2 regions of the Enterobacter sp. R4-368 genome follow, and region 1 is predicted to be linked to the other one. Evidence: predicted binding sites of a transcription regulator. Region 1 holds the regulator's gene; the other holds the start of a gene.

Evidence for each region. The regulator PhoB, encoded in region 1, activates phosphate uptake and scavenging genes when phosphate is short. The targets are predictions, from matches to a motif close to CTGTCATAAAACTGNCNNAT.
Region 2: a site for PhoB is predicted at 3,856-3,875, ahead of uvrB (excinuclease ABC subunit UvrB). Genes of this name have one in related genera too.

Annotation. Positions count from the first base shown of each region.
Region 1 is NC_021500.1:4,123,538-4,130,562, reverse strand. Features, by position in the region: gene phoR (phosphate regulon sensor histidine kinase PhoR) at 1-890, opposite strand, end outside; gene phoB (phosphate response regulator transcription factor PhoB) at 912-1,601, opposite strand; gene sbcD (exonuclease subunit SbcD) at 1,800-3,002, shown strand; gene sbcC (exonuclease subunit SbcC) at 2,999-6,139, shown strand; gene mak (fructokinase) at 6,173-7,025, opposite strand, start outside.
Region 2 is NC_021500.1:4,568,920-4,575,944, forward strand. Features, by position in the region: gene bioB (biotin synthase BioB) at 1-88, shown strand, start outside; gene bioF (8-amino-7-oxononanoate synthase) at 85-1,239, shown strand; gene bioC (malonyl-ACP O-methyltransferase BioC) at 1,226-1,975, shown strand; gene bioD (dethiobiotin synthase) at 1,968-2,690, shown strand; gene H650_RS21350 (ABC transporter ATP-binding protein) at 2,632-3,354, opposite strand; gene H650_RS25800 (hypothetical protein) at 3,317-3,694, opposite strand; gene uvrB (excinuclease ABC subunit UvrB) at 4,107-6,128, shown strand; gene pmrB (two-component system sensor histidine kinase PmrB) at 6,342-7,025, opposite strand, start outside.

The sequences.
Region 1 (7,025 bases):
TGCTGGCTGAGGGTTTGCGCTTCCCGTTCGACAACCCGCAGCATCATCGGTACATCAATGGTCTCGTTAGGGGGTAGCGTCGGTGCGGCTTCGATTTTCGACAGCGTGAGTAGCTGACGCACCAGCCCTTCCATCCGCGACGTTTGTTCACGCATGGTGTGCAACGCTTTTTCGCGCGGCGCCCCTTCCAGCGTTTGCTCCTGCATCATTTCCAGGTAGCCCTGCAGCACCGTTAACGGGGTGCGCAGTTCATGACTGACGTTAGCGAAAAAGTTACGCCGCGCGCCTTCCAGCTGGTGCATTTGCGTCACATCGCGCGCCACCATCAGCAGTTGTTGCTCGCTGTAGGGCATGACGCGAATCTCAAGATGCCGCCCATTATTTAGTACCAGGTGCAGAGGTCGGCCAAACTCCTGGTTCCTGATGTATTTCGTAAATTCGGGGTAGCGCAGTAAGTTAAGGATATTCTGGCCATTATCGTCCGGCCAGCGCAGCCCCAGCATCTGCTGCGCGAGACCGTTACACCAGAAAATCGCCCCTTCTTCCGTGGTGAGGATCACCGCATCCGGCAGCGATTCCGCACCGCTGCGAAAGCGTTTGATCAAATTTCCCAGTTCGCGGCGGCGCTTTTTGTTACGCATCTGCATCTGGTGTAGCCCGTAAAGTAGCGGCTCCCAGCTGCCGGTTCCCGGCGGCGGCGTCATGCTTTTATCGACCCATAACCACCAGGAAAGACGCAGTAAATTCCAGAAATGCCAGATCAGCAACCCGGTTACCGCGGCGAACAAAAACCAGGGCAGGTAACCGAAAATCGCGCCGAGAATAAAGGCGGGGATACAACAAAGGAGGAGCTCCAGCACCAGCCTTTTCCATGACAGCCGTTCCAGCACGCGTCACACTCCTGTCAAATTTCAGAAACGGGTCGAAAAACGATATCCCGTGCCGCGCACTGTTTGCACCATACGATCGTGGCCGCTGTGTTCCAGCGCTTTGCGCAGACGGCGAATATGCACGTCCACGGTTCTGTCTTCAACGTAAACGTTGGTTCCCCATACGTGGTTCAGCAGCTGTTCGCGGCTATAAACACGTTCCGGGTGAGTCATAAAGAAGTGTAAGAGTTTAAACTCTGTCGGTCCCATATCCAGCGGATTTTCACCGGTCATCACGCGGTGTGAGGAAGGATCGAGGCTCAGCCCCTGCATTTCAATCACCTCTTCCACCGCCATCGGTGAAATACGGCGCATCACGGCTTTAATACGCGCGACCAGCTCTTTCGGTGAAAATGGCTTGGTAATGTAATCGTCCGCCCCCGTTTCCAGACCGCGAACGCGATCCTCTTCCTCCCCGCGCGCGGTCAGCATCATCACCGGAATATCACGGGTCATCGCTTCGCGTTTAAGATGTTTAATAAACTGAATGCCAGAACCGCCAGGCAGCATCCAGTCCAGTAAAACCAGGTCGGGCCAGGGTTCGTTAAGTTGGTTCACCGCGCTGTCATAATCTTCAGCTTCCACCGGTTGAAAACCATTTTGCTCGAGCACGAAGCACACCATTTCACGGATTGGTGCTTCATCTTCTACGACCAGAATTCGTCTCGCCATAATTCGCCCTGTTTTAATTAAGTCGTCAGTATATGTAGCGGCGCCATTATGCGTCAGTTTTATGACAGATTTATGAATAAGATGACCGCTATATGACCCGCCCGGTGGCCGTGTGACAACGCAAATTTGCGTTCGGTTATGTCCCTCATCTGCTTAATGTTTATAATCTGCTTTACGCTTTTTCGCCATGGAACCGCTATGCGCATCATTCACACTTCAGACTGGCATCTGGGTCAAAACTTCTACAGTAAAAACCGCGCCGCCGAACATGACGCTTTTCTCGACTGGCTGCTCGCCGCCGCCGAAACGCATCAGGTGGATGCCATTATTGTCGCAGGCGATATTTTTGATACCGGTTCCCCGCCAAGCTACGCCCGCGAGCTTTACAACCGCTTTGTGGTCAAACTCCAGCAGACGGGCTGCCAGCTTATCGTGCTGGCGGGAAACCACGATTCCGTGGCCACGCTGAATGAATCAAAAGAGATCCTCGCTTACCTGAAAACCACCGTGGTGGCCAGTGCAGGTACCAGACCATTCCTGCTAAAACGCCGCGATGGCGAACCCGGCGCGGTATTTTGCCCGGTGCCGTTTTTACGCCCGCGCGACATTACCGTTAGCCAGGCGGGGCTTTCCGGGCAACAAAAACAGCAGCATTTACTGGCGGCGATCACCGATTACTATCAACAACAATTTACTGAGGCCTGTGAACTGCGCGGTGACAAACCACTGCCGATTATCGCCAGCGGCCATTTAACCACGGTGGGTGCCAGTAAAAGTGACGCGGTGCGTGATATTTATATCGGCACGTTAGACGCCTTCCCTGCACAAAATTTTCCCCCTGTGGATTATCTCGCACTCGGCCATATTCATCGCGCGCAGAAGATTGGCGGCCTTGAGCACATCCGTTACTGCGGTTCGCCCATTGCGTTGAGCTTTGATGAAACCGGGAAAAGCAAAAGCGTCAATCTGGTGACATTCGCCGAAGGTAAGCTCGCCGATGTCACGGCGCTGGAGGTGCCGGCAACCCAACCGTTAGCGGTGATCAAAGGCGATTTCGCTGAAATCTGCCGTCAGTTAGAACAGTGGCTCAATGCCCCCGCAGAGCCACCCGTCTGGCTGGATATTGAAATCGAAAGCCATGAATATCTGGCGGATATGCAACGCAAAATCCAGCTGGTAACCGAAGATTTGCCGGTCGAAGTGCTGCTGGTGCGCCGCAGCCGCGAGCAGCGCGAACGAATTCTTTCCGGCGAGTTACGCGAAACCTTAAACGAATTAAAAGTGGAAGAGGTGTTCGCCCGCCGCCTTGCGCTGGCAGAACTCGACGACACACAAAATGCACGGTTACACACGTTGTTTAGCGAAGCGCGCCAGGCGTTGGATGAGGAGAATGAAGCATGAAAATCCTGAGCCTGCGGCTAAAAAACCTGAACTCGCTTAAAGGCGAGTGGAAAATAGACTTCACCGAAGAGCCGTTTGCCAGTAACGGTTTATTCGCCATTACCGGCGCGACGGGCGCGGGGAAAACCACGCTGCTCGACGCTATCTGCCTGGCGCTGTACCACGAAACACCGCGCCTGAGCACCCTTTCGCAATCGCAAAACGATTTAATGACCCGCGATACGGCCGACTGCCTGGCCGAGGTGGAGTTTGAAGTGAAAGGCGTCGCCTACCGCGCGTTCTGGAGCCAGAGCCGCGCCCGCGGGCTGCCGGATGGCAACCTGCAAGCCCCGCGCGTTGAGCTGGCGGCCTGCGCCGATGGCAAAATCCTTGCCGATAAAGTGAAAGATAAGCTTGATCTTACCGCCTCACTGACCGGGCTGGATTATGGCCGCTTTACCCGTTCTATGCTGCTGTCGCAGGGGCAGTTTGCCGCGTTCCTCAACGCGAAGCCGCGCGAACGCGCCGAGTTGCTCGAAGAGCTGACCGGCACCGAGATTTACGGCCAGATTTCCGCCATGGTGTTTGAAAAACACAAAGCGGCGAAAACCCGGCTGGAGCAGTTGCAGGCGCAGGCAAAAGGCGTGGAACTGCTTAGTGATGAGCAGCGCCAGCAGCTTGCGCAACGTTTGCAGGCGCTTACTGACGAAGAGCAACGTTTGCTGGCAGGGCAGCGCGACATACAGGCGCAGGCCAACTGGCTGAACCGCGACGCGGAGTTACGCGCCGCGCGCGGACGCGCGCAGGCCGCACTGGTACAGGCTCAGCAAGCGCTGGCCGGTGCCCAGCCGCAATTAGCGGCGCTGGAACGTGCGCAACCGGCGCTGCAATTGCGCCCGCTATGGGATCGGCTTGAGGAGCAGCGTAAAGCGCTGGTTCGCACCCGCGCACAAAGCGAAGAAGTAAATACTCGCTTACATGCCAGCCTGTTACAGCGCGCACGCATTCGTTTTAGCGCCCAGCAGCAGCATGCAACATTGCAGAAAACGCAGAAAACGCTGGAAAGCTGGCTTGCTGAGAATGCCCGTTTTGAGCGCTGGCAGAACGAATTAACCGGCTGGCGCGTGTTGTTCAACCAGCTGGAAGAAGAGAAAAAACAGTGGCTCGGCCTGCAACAGCGTGTGCAGACTTACGAAGCGAAACTGCGCACCTTGCCTGAATCGACACTGGCAATGAGCGCGGAAGAGACGGCTGCGGCAATGGCGTTGTGCGCGCAAAACCGCCCGCTGCGCCAGCAACTTACCGCCCTGCATGCCCGTTTTGCTCCGCTGCGCAAACAGCTGGCGCAGCGCCAGCAGAGCTTGCTTGATTTACGCGCCGAGCAGGAAAAGATCAGCGCTGAACTGGCGCGCAAACGCGAGCTGTATAAAGAGAAAAACCAGCTGCTGACGGAAGTCACGACCATTTGCGAGCTGGAAAACCGCATCAAAGATCTGGAAAGCGAGCGCGCACGTCTGCAACCGGGTCACCCTTGCCCGCTGTGTGGCGCAACCGAACATCCGGCGATCGCGCATTATCAAACCCTTGAGCCAGGCGTCAATCAGGCACGGCGCAGCGCGCTGGACCTGGAAGTGCGCCAGGTCAAAGAGGATGGCGTCGCGCTTGGCGAGCGCCTGAAAGGGTTGGCTGAACGCTACGAAAAAGATGAGCGCGAAGTGAAAAACCTGCAACAGGAGGAGCAAAACTGGTTGCAGGAGTGGGCAAAAGCCTGTGCCGCGCTCAGCGTCACGCTGGAGCCGCATCGCGAGCTTACCAGTTGGCAAAGCGCGCAGGATGCTTATGAACATCAGCTTTACTTGCTAAACCAGCGCCAGACACTGCAGTTGCAAATCCGCGAACTTCATCAACAAAGCGAGCAGTATCAACAAGCTGTGGTTGCCCGCCGTGAAAAACTGGCGACCACGCTGCAGCAGCTGGATCTGACCCTGCCAGCGGAAGGCGAAGAGGAGCCGTGGCTGGCGGCGCGCACGCAGGAAGCCGAACAATGGCAACACCAACAGCAGCAGCTCAGTGCGCTGCACGAAAAGATGGCGCAGCTCACGCCGATCCTTGAGACGCTACCGGAAAGCGACACCGCCAGCGACGGGCAGACAGTAGCGCTGGAAGGCTGGCGGAAAGTACACGATGCCTGTCTTGCGCTGCAAAGCCAGTGGCAAACCCTGCACCAGCAACTGGCGCAAGAGGAGCACACCGCAGGCGCGCTGGAGCAACAATTTGCCGATGCGCTGGGGAAAAGCGTTTTCGCCGATCATCAGGCCTTTCTCGACGCCCTGCTCACCGAGCCTGAACGCCAGCGCCTTGAGCAGTTACGCCAGAAGCTCGACAGCGAATGCCAGCAGAAACAGGCACTAGCGAACAGCGCTGAACAGGCGCTAAATGCGCACCAGGCACAGCCGCCTGCGGCACTCGCCCCGGATGCCACGGTTGAAAGCATTGGCCTGGCGCTGGAGGCTATTTCGCGCCAGCTTCGGGAAAACACCACTCGTCAGGGTGAATTCCGCCAACAGCTGAAACAGGACGAAGATAACCGCAAGCGCCAGCAAAACGTATTGCAGGAGATGGCGCATGCCAGCGTGCTGTATGACGACTGGGGACATCTGAACGCGCTTATCGGCTCCAGAGAGGGGGATAAATTCCGCAAATTCGCCCAGGGTTTAACGCTGGATAACCTCGTCTGGCTGGCGAACAACCAGCTTAATCGCCTGCATGGTCGTTATCTGCTGAAACGCAAGGAGAGCGACGCCCTGGAGTTGGAGGTGGTGGACACCTGGCAGGCGGACGCGGTACGCGATACGCGCACCCTTTCCGGCGGCGAGAGCTTCCTGGTCAGCCTGGCGCTGGCGCTGGCGCTCTCCGATCTGGTGAGCCATAAAACCCGCATCGACTCGCTGTTCCTCGATGAAGGTTTTGGCACGCTGGACAGTGAAACGCTGGATACGGCGCTGGATGCCCTTGACGCGCTGAACGCCAGCGGCAAAACCATCGGCGTGATTAGCCATGTGGAAGCGATGAAAGAGCGCATCCCGGTGCAGATCAAAGTGAAGAAAATTAACGGGCTGGGCTACAGCAAACTCGACGGGAAATTCGCGGTGAGTTAAAAATAAGGGCGCGTGCAACCGCGCCCTTGTTGTTTATTCGCCCTGCGGCCACAGCCATGCCGCGCCGCGTACACCGCTGGAATCGCCGTGCAGCGCTTTGCGGATCGGCGTTTCGCACTCACCGCCAAATACCCAGTTGCGCAGCAGAACCGGTACGGTCTGGTAAAGCCGCTCGACGTTACTCATGCCGCCGCCCAGCACAATCACATCCGGGTCAAGAATGTTCACCACATGCGCCAGTGATTTTGCCAGCCGCAGCTCGTACCGGCTGATCGCCAGTTCCGCCACCGCGTCCTGCTCGTCTACCAGCCGCATGATTTCATGGCCTTTGAGTGCCTTGCCACTAAGGCGCTGATAATCCGTGGCAAAGCCGGTGCCGGAAATAAAGGTTTCAATACAGCCCTGCTTGCCGCAATAACAGGGGACTTCGGTGCGGTAGCGTAGCTCATCCTCATCCATCCACGGCAGCGGATTGTGACCCCACTCGCCTGCGGTGCCGTTACCGCCGATGTGCGCGTGGCCGTTAAGCGCGACGCCGGAACCGCAGCCGGTGCCGATAATCACCGCGAACACCGTTTGCGCACCGGCTGCCGCGCCGTCCACCGCCTCGGAAACCGCCAGGCAATTGGCGTCGTTTGCCAGCCGCACTTCGCGGTTTAACCGCTGGCTCAAATCCTTATCGAACGGTTTACCGTTCAACCAGGTTGAATTGGCATTTTTCACCACACCGGTGTAGGGCGAAATCGAACCGGGAATGCCCATGCCTACCGTGCCGCGCTGCCCGGTCTCTTTTTCCGTGAGATCCACCAACGAAGCGATTAGCTCAATGGTTTGCCAATAGTCACGCGGCGTGGCCTGGCGGTGGCGAAACAACTCTTCGCCTTGT
Region 2 (7,025 bases), 450 kb from region 1:
GAACGGCGACAACGAGCAACAGCAGCAGCTTGAGCAACAGTTGTTACACGCCGATACCGACCAGTATTACAACGCGGCAGCCGTATGAGCTGGCAACAGCGTATTGATGCCGCTCTGGATGAGCGTCGCGCGGCAGATGCGCTGCGCACAAGGCGTGCCGTCTCGCAGGGCGCGGGGCGCTGGCTCACACTTGGCGAGCAGCGCTTTTGCAACTTCTCCAGTAATGATTACCTCGGTTTAAGCCAACATCCTGCCGTGATCCGCGCCTGGCAACAGGGCGCGGAACGTTATGGCGTGGGTAGCGGTGGCTCCGGTCATGTCAGCGGCTACACCACCGCGCACCGGGAACTGGAGGAGGCGCTGGCCGACTGGCTTGGTTACTCGCGCGCGTTGCTGTTTATCTCTGGTTTTGCCGCTAATCAGGCGGTCATTGCTGCGCTGACGGGCAAAGAGGACAGGATTGTCGCTGACAAATTAAGCCACGCATCACTGCTGGAAGCCGCCAGCCACAGCCCGGCGCAGCTGCGGCGTTTCGCGCATAACGATATCGGGCAACTGACCACGCTGCTGGCAAAACCGCTTGCCGGGCAGCAACTGGTGGTGACCGAGGGCGTCTTCAGCATGGATGGCGACAGCGCACCGCTGGTGGCGGTTGCTGATGCCACGCGGGAAGCGCGGGCCTGGTTGATGGTGGATGATGCCCACGGCATTGGCGTGGTGGGCGAGCAGGGGCGCGGCAGTTGTCACCTGCAGGGCATCAAGCCGCACGTGCTGGTGGTGACCTTCGGCAAAGGCTTTGGCGTCAGTGGTGCGGCGGTGTTGTGCAGTGACACGGTGGCGGATTACCTGCTGCAATTTGCCCGCCACCTGATTTACAGCACCTCGATGCCCCCCGCACAGGCGGTGGCGCTTGGCGCGGCATTGCAGGTTATTCGTAGCGACGAGGGGAATGCGCGGCGTGAAAAACTGGCGGCGCTAATTGCCCATTTTCGTCACAGTGTGGCACATGAATCCGTCACGATGACGGATTCCACCAGCGCAATCCAGCCACTGATTGTGGGTGAAAATCGCCGCGCATTGCGGCTGGCTGAACGCTTGCGTCAGCGCGGCTGTTGGGTGACAGCGATTCGCCCGCCCACCGTACCGCCGGGTACGGCGCGGTTACGCCTGACGCTGACAGCAGAGCACCAGTTCGATGATATCGACCGTTTGCTGGAGGCTTTGCATGACGGTGAATAAACAGGCGGTCGCCGCTGCTTTTGGCCGCGCGGCGCACAGTTACACTCAGCACGACGAATTGCAGCGCCGGAGCGCCGCTCTGCTGTTATCTAAGTTGGGCGCTGTCACGCCTGCTCAGGTGCTGGACGCCGGTTGTGGACCCGGCGCAATGAGCCGCTACTGGCGCGGGCAGGGCGGTGAGGTAACGGCGTTGGATCTCTCGGCGAATATGCTCGATGAGGCGCGCCGTCAGCACAGCGCGCAGCGCTATGTCAGAGGCGATATTGAAGCCATGCCGCTGGCGGATGCGCAATTTTCACTGGTCTGGAGCAACCTGGCGGTGCAGTGGTGTGATGATTTGCGCCAGGCTGTCGGGGAGTTGTATCGCGTGACTCAACCCGGCGGTTGTGTTGCTTTTACGACACTGGTCGCGGCATCACTGCCGGAGCTGAACCAGGCGTGGCGCGCGATTGACGACCATCCGCACGCCAACCGTTTTTTAACCTTGCCAGCCATCGGGCAGGCTTTGCGTGGCTGGCGGCTGCGCAGTGGCGTCGAGACGATAACCTTGCACTTTGACGATGCCACTGCGGCGCTGCGTTCGCTAAAAGGTATTGGCGCAACACATTTACACGCGGGCAGGCAGCAGGGGCTGACACGCGGCAAACTACAACGCTTGCAGCTGGCCTGGCCGCAACAGCAGGGCAAATGCCCGCTGACTTACCATCTTTTTTGGGGAGTGATCGCCCGTGATTGAACGCTATTTTGTGACCGGTACGGATACGGAAGTCGGGAAAACTGTCGCCAGCTGCGCGCTTTTGCAGGCGGCAAATCTGCGTGGTTTACGCAGCGCGGGTTATAAACCGGTGGCTTCCGGGAGTGAGATGACCGCAGACGGGTTACGCAACAGCGATGCGCTGGCGCTGCAACACCACAGCAGCCTGCCGATGGCGTATAAGACCGTCAATCCGTATACCTTCGCAGAACCCACATCACCGCATATTGTGAGTGCCGATGTGGGTGAACCCATTGATGCGCAGGTGATGTCCGCCGGGCTGCGCGCGCTGGAAACACAGGCGGAGTGGCTATTGGTGGAAGGGGCGGGAGGCTGGTTTACGCCGCTTTCAGAGACGCTCACTTTCGCCGACTGGGTGGTGCAGGAGCAGTTGCCGGTGATTCTGGTCGTTGGCGTAAAACTTGGCTGTATCAACCATGCCATGTTAACCGCACAAGCGGTGCGTCAGGCGGGGTTACGGCTGGCGGGCTGGATTGCTAACGATGTGGTGCAGCCGGGTAGGCGACACCCGGAGTATCTGGCAACGCTTCGGCGCGTGATGCAGGCTCCGCTGATTGGCGAAATTCCCTGGTTTGCCCACGCACCGGAAAAAGAAAAAACGGGTCATTATCTTGATCTCAGTGTCCTGACTCCGGTGTCATCCACTTTGAGAGCAGTGGATCATCAAGCAGTTTAACGTCGCCCTGCGCGACATTGCGCCCGCGGTGCAGCAGGCAGAAACGGTCGGCGACCCGGCGAATAAATGATAAGTGCTGTTCAGCCAGCAAAATGGTCATGCCAAACTCCTGGTTGAGCCGCACGATCAAATTGCCCAGTTTATGAATAAAAGCCTGCCCAAGACCGCGCGTTGGCTCATCCAGGATCAACAGCCGTGGGTGCGTAACCAGCGCCCGCGCCATCGCCAGTTGTTGCTGGTTATCTTCTGACAACTCCGCGCCACGTACCTGGCGAAGCTCATACAGTTCAGGGAACAAATCGTAAATATCCCGCCGCACTGCGCTGCCCGGTTCACTGCCGGCGCGCATCGCGACATGCAGATTTTCCTCAATGGTGAGTTGCGAAAAAATCCGCCTGTCCTGCGGCACATAGCTGATGCCGATGGCGCTGCGGTGTTCGGCTTGCAAAGAGAGCAAGTCGCGCGGCGGTGCGCCCGCTTCCTGCCAAATCATGCTGCCGCTTTCAATGGGTAAATAGCCGGTGATGCAATTCACCAGTGTCGTCTTGCCCATGCCTGGCAACCCAATAACTGATGTGCAGACCCCGGGGGATAAATCGAGGTCGACATTCCACAATGTATGCTGATTACCGTAATACTGGTTTACTGCCCGTAAGCTCAACATTGTCCGCTCCTTGTTTCGGCTCTGATGACTTTGATGATTCTGCAAAAGGCTTGCCAGAACATAAAAAAGGCTTTTTTTTCGGATGCCGCTGAGAAAAGTGGCTTTTAAAACGTGAGGAGGGAAGAAGCCAGGTAAAAATTCTGCACTTTGCCAGTGCTTGCAGTGTTGAGTTGTGGTGCAGCAATGGCTGGATCTGTGAGAACGATCTCATGCGGATCCTGCGTTTCGTTTGCCGATAATTATCAAAAAGAAAAGATAAAAAATTTTTAGCGGCGCCCGCCTGGGACAAAATGGGATTTGGCGGGAAGGCGAGGTATCCGGCCTGGCGGCAGTTATCCACTATTCCTGTGGATAACCTTGTGTATTAGAGTTAGAAAACATGCGGCAAGCGAGAGAGGACGCGGGTTGCGCCTGAATTGGTGTTAAACACGTCTTTTTAAGATTATTTTTAATAATCAAAAGGTTATATAAAAGCAATGCCTGTAAGAAAAGTGTCACCCGCTGCCACAAAACTTTCAAAGGCTCGCTTGACAAATGTTAAAAGAGGAAAAATTTTGGGGATAACCTGAAAGGGTTAGTGTTTTATCTTGTCCGCGCTGAAATTTGAGGGGAGAAGCGGTGCCCTAACGGGGAGTAGTACAGATTGCCTGTTTCGCTACTGTTTTTTCATCCAGTGTTATTTATTGGCAAAAGTGAACAGGGTGAGTAAAATGTGTTACCTGCCCGCTCATTCCTTCATCAGGTAGCCGTTCATGAGTAAACCGTTCAAACTGAATTCCGCTTTTCGTCCTTCCGGCGATCAGCCTGAAGCTATCCGCCGCCTCAAGGAAGGTCTGGAAGACGGCCTGGCGCACCAGACGCTGCTCGGGGTGACGGGTTCAGGGAAGACATTCACCGTCGCCAATGTGATTGCCGATCTCCAGCGCCCGACAATGGTGTTGGCACCGAACAAAACGCTGGCCGCGCAGCTGTATGGTGAAATGAAAGAGTTCTTCCCGGAGAACGCGGTCGAGTATTTCGTCTCTTACTACGACTACTACCAGCCGGAAGCGTATGTGCCAAGTTCTGACACTTTTATCGAAAAAGATGCCTCGGTGAACGAGCATATCGAGCAGATGCGTCTGTCAGCGACGAAGGCGCTGCTGGAGCGTCGCGATGTGATTGTGGTGGCCTCTGTTTCCGCCATCTACGGTCTGGGCGATCCGGATCTCTACCTGAAAATGATGCTGCATCTGACTAAGGGCATGATCATCGATCAACGCGCGATCCTGCGTCGTCTGGCGGAGCTGCAATATACCCGCAACGATCAGGCGTTCCAGCGCGGCACTTTCCGCGTGCGCGGCGAAGTTATCGATGTCTTCCCGGCGGAATCTGACGATCTGGCGCTGCGTATCGAATTATTCGATGAAGAAGTTGAGCGCCTGTCGCTGTTCGATCCGCTGACCGGCCATATTGAGTCGGGCATCCAGCGCTTCACCATCTACCCAAAAACGCACTATGTGACGCCGCGCGAGCGGATCGTGCAGGCGATGGAGGAGATCAAAGTTGAACTGGCGGAACGTCGTAAGACGCTGCTGGAAAACAATAAACTGCTGGAAGAGCAGCGGCTCAGCCAGCGTACGCAGTTCGATCTGGAGATGATGAACGAGTTGGGCTACTGCTCGGGGATTGAAAACTACTCGCGCTATCTTTCCGGGCGCGGGCCGGGCGAGCCGCCGCCGACGCTGTTCGACTACCTGCCAGCCGATGGTCTGCTGGTAATCGATGAATCCCACGTGACCATTCCGCAGATCGGCGGGATGTATCGCGGCGACCGCGCGCGTAAAGAGACGCTGGTGGAGTACGGTTTCCGCCTGCCGTCGGCGCTGGATAACCGACCGTTAAAATTTGAAGAGTTTGAAGCGCTGGCACCGCAGTCAATTTATGTTTCGGCGACGCCGGGCAATTACGAGCTGGAGAAATCGGGCAGCGAAGTGATTGATCAGGTGGTGCGCCCGACGGGGCTGCTCGATCCGGTAATTGAAGTGCGTCCGGTGGCGACTCAGGTGGACGATTTGCTCTCTGAAATTCGCCAGCGCGCCGCGATTAACGAACGTGTTCTGGTGACGACGCTGACCAAACGCATGGCGGAAGATCTCACCGAATATCTGGAAGAGCATGGCGAGCGGGTGCGTTATCTGCACTCGGATATCGACACCGTTGAACGTATGGAGATTATCCGCGATTTGCGCCTTGGCGAGTTCGATGTGCTGGTCGGCATCAACTTGCTGCGTGAGGGGCTGGATATGCCGGAAGTCTCGCTGGTGGCGATTCTGGATGCCGACAAAGAGGGCTTCCTGCGTTCTGAGCGCTCACTTATCCAGACGATTGGCCGTGCCGCACGTAACATCAACGGTAAAGCGATTCTGTATGGCGACAAGATCACACCGTCGATGGCGAAAGCGATTGGCGAAACCGAGCGTCGTCGTGAGAAACAGCAGCGCTATAACGAAGAACACGGTATTACGCCACAGGGGCTGAACAAGAAAGTGGTGGATATTCTGGCGCTTGGCGAAGGGCTGGCGAAGACGCGTGCGAAAGGGCGTGGTAAAACGCGCACGCCTGCGCAGGTGGAAGCGGCTGAACTGGCGCTCTCGCCGAAAGCGCTGCAGCAGAAAATCCACGAACTGGAAGGTCAGATGATGCAGCATGCGCAAAATCTGGAGTTCGAAGAAGCGGCGAAAGTACGCGACCAGTTGCACCAGTTACGCGATCTGTTTATTGCCGCATCCTGAAATCCGTGCGATGACATGACAGCACAAAATAACAAAAAAGAGAGCCTGTCCGGGCTCTCTTAATGTTGGCTTAACCTACGCCTGACACACTGCCCACCGGTATTCTGGAGGGCAATCTGATGCAACAATTTAAGGTTCGTGAGTTTTTCGCTGTCGCTTTCACGCTGGCGTTAGTGATTGTTTTTGCCCGTCTGTGGGTGCTGACCTACTGATTTATGCCTGGCGGGCGCCGGGGAGAAATTTTACCCACGCCCGTACGCCAGATTGCGTCAGCCGGTTGTGTAAAAAGAACTGCGCGTCATGCAGTTGCGCGATACGCGACACAATGCTTAATCCCAGGCCCGCGCCGCCATAGCGGCTGTCCATACGCACGAAGGCTTTACTGAGCTCTCCGCTGCGACTTTCATCAATGCCCGGCCCTTCATCTTCCACCGCCAGTACCGGTGCGGCAGCGTTTTCGATACGTACGGTAATGGCCGATCCTGTCGGGCTATAGCGGTGGGCGTTTTCCACCAGGTTTCTCACCAGCAGCCGCAGCAGCGTGGCGTCACCGGCAACCGCAATGTCCCTTTCTGGCTCTGCAATTTCCAGCGTCTGTTCGCGCGCGGTCAGCATCTGTTCCAGTTCACTGCGCATGGGTTGCACCACATCCTGCAACAGCATCACCTGCTGGTAACTCCCTGCGGAGAAAGACTGCCCGACGCGCGCCAGCAGTAATAGCTGGGCAATGTTTTCCGTCATTTGCTCAAGGCGCTGCACCAGCGGGTCGACGTTGATGCCGCTGGTTTTCGCCATCAATTCCAGATGCAGACGTAACCCCGCCAGCGGCGTGCGCAGCTCATGGGCAACGTCGGCGGTAAACAGCCGCTCCCTGTCGAGGGTTAGCGTCAGGCGGGA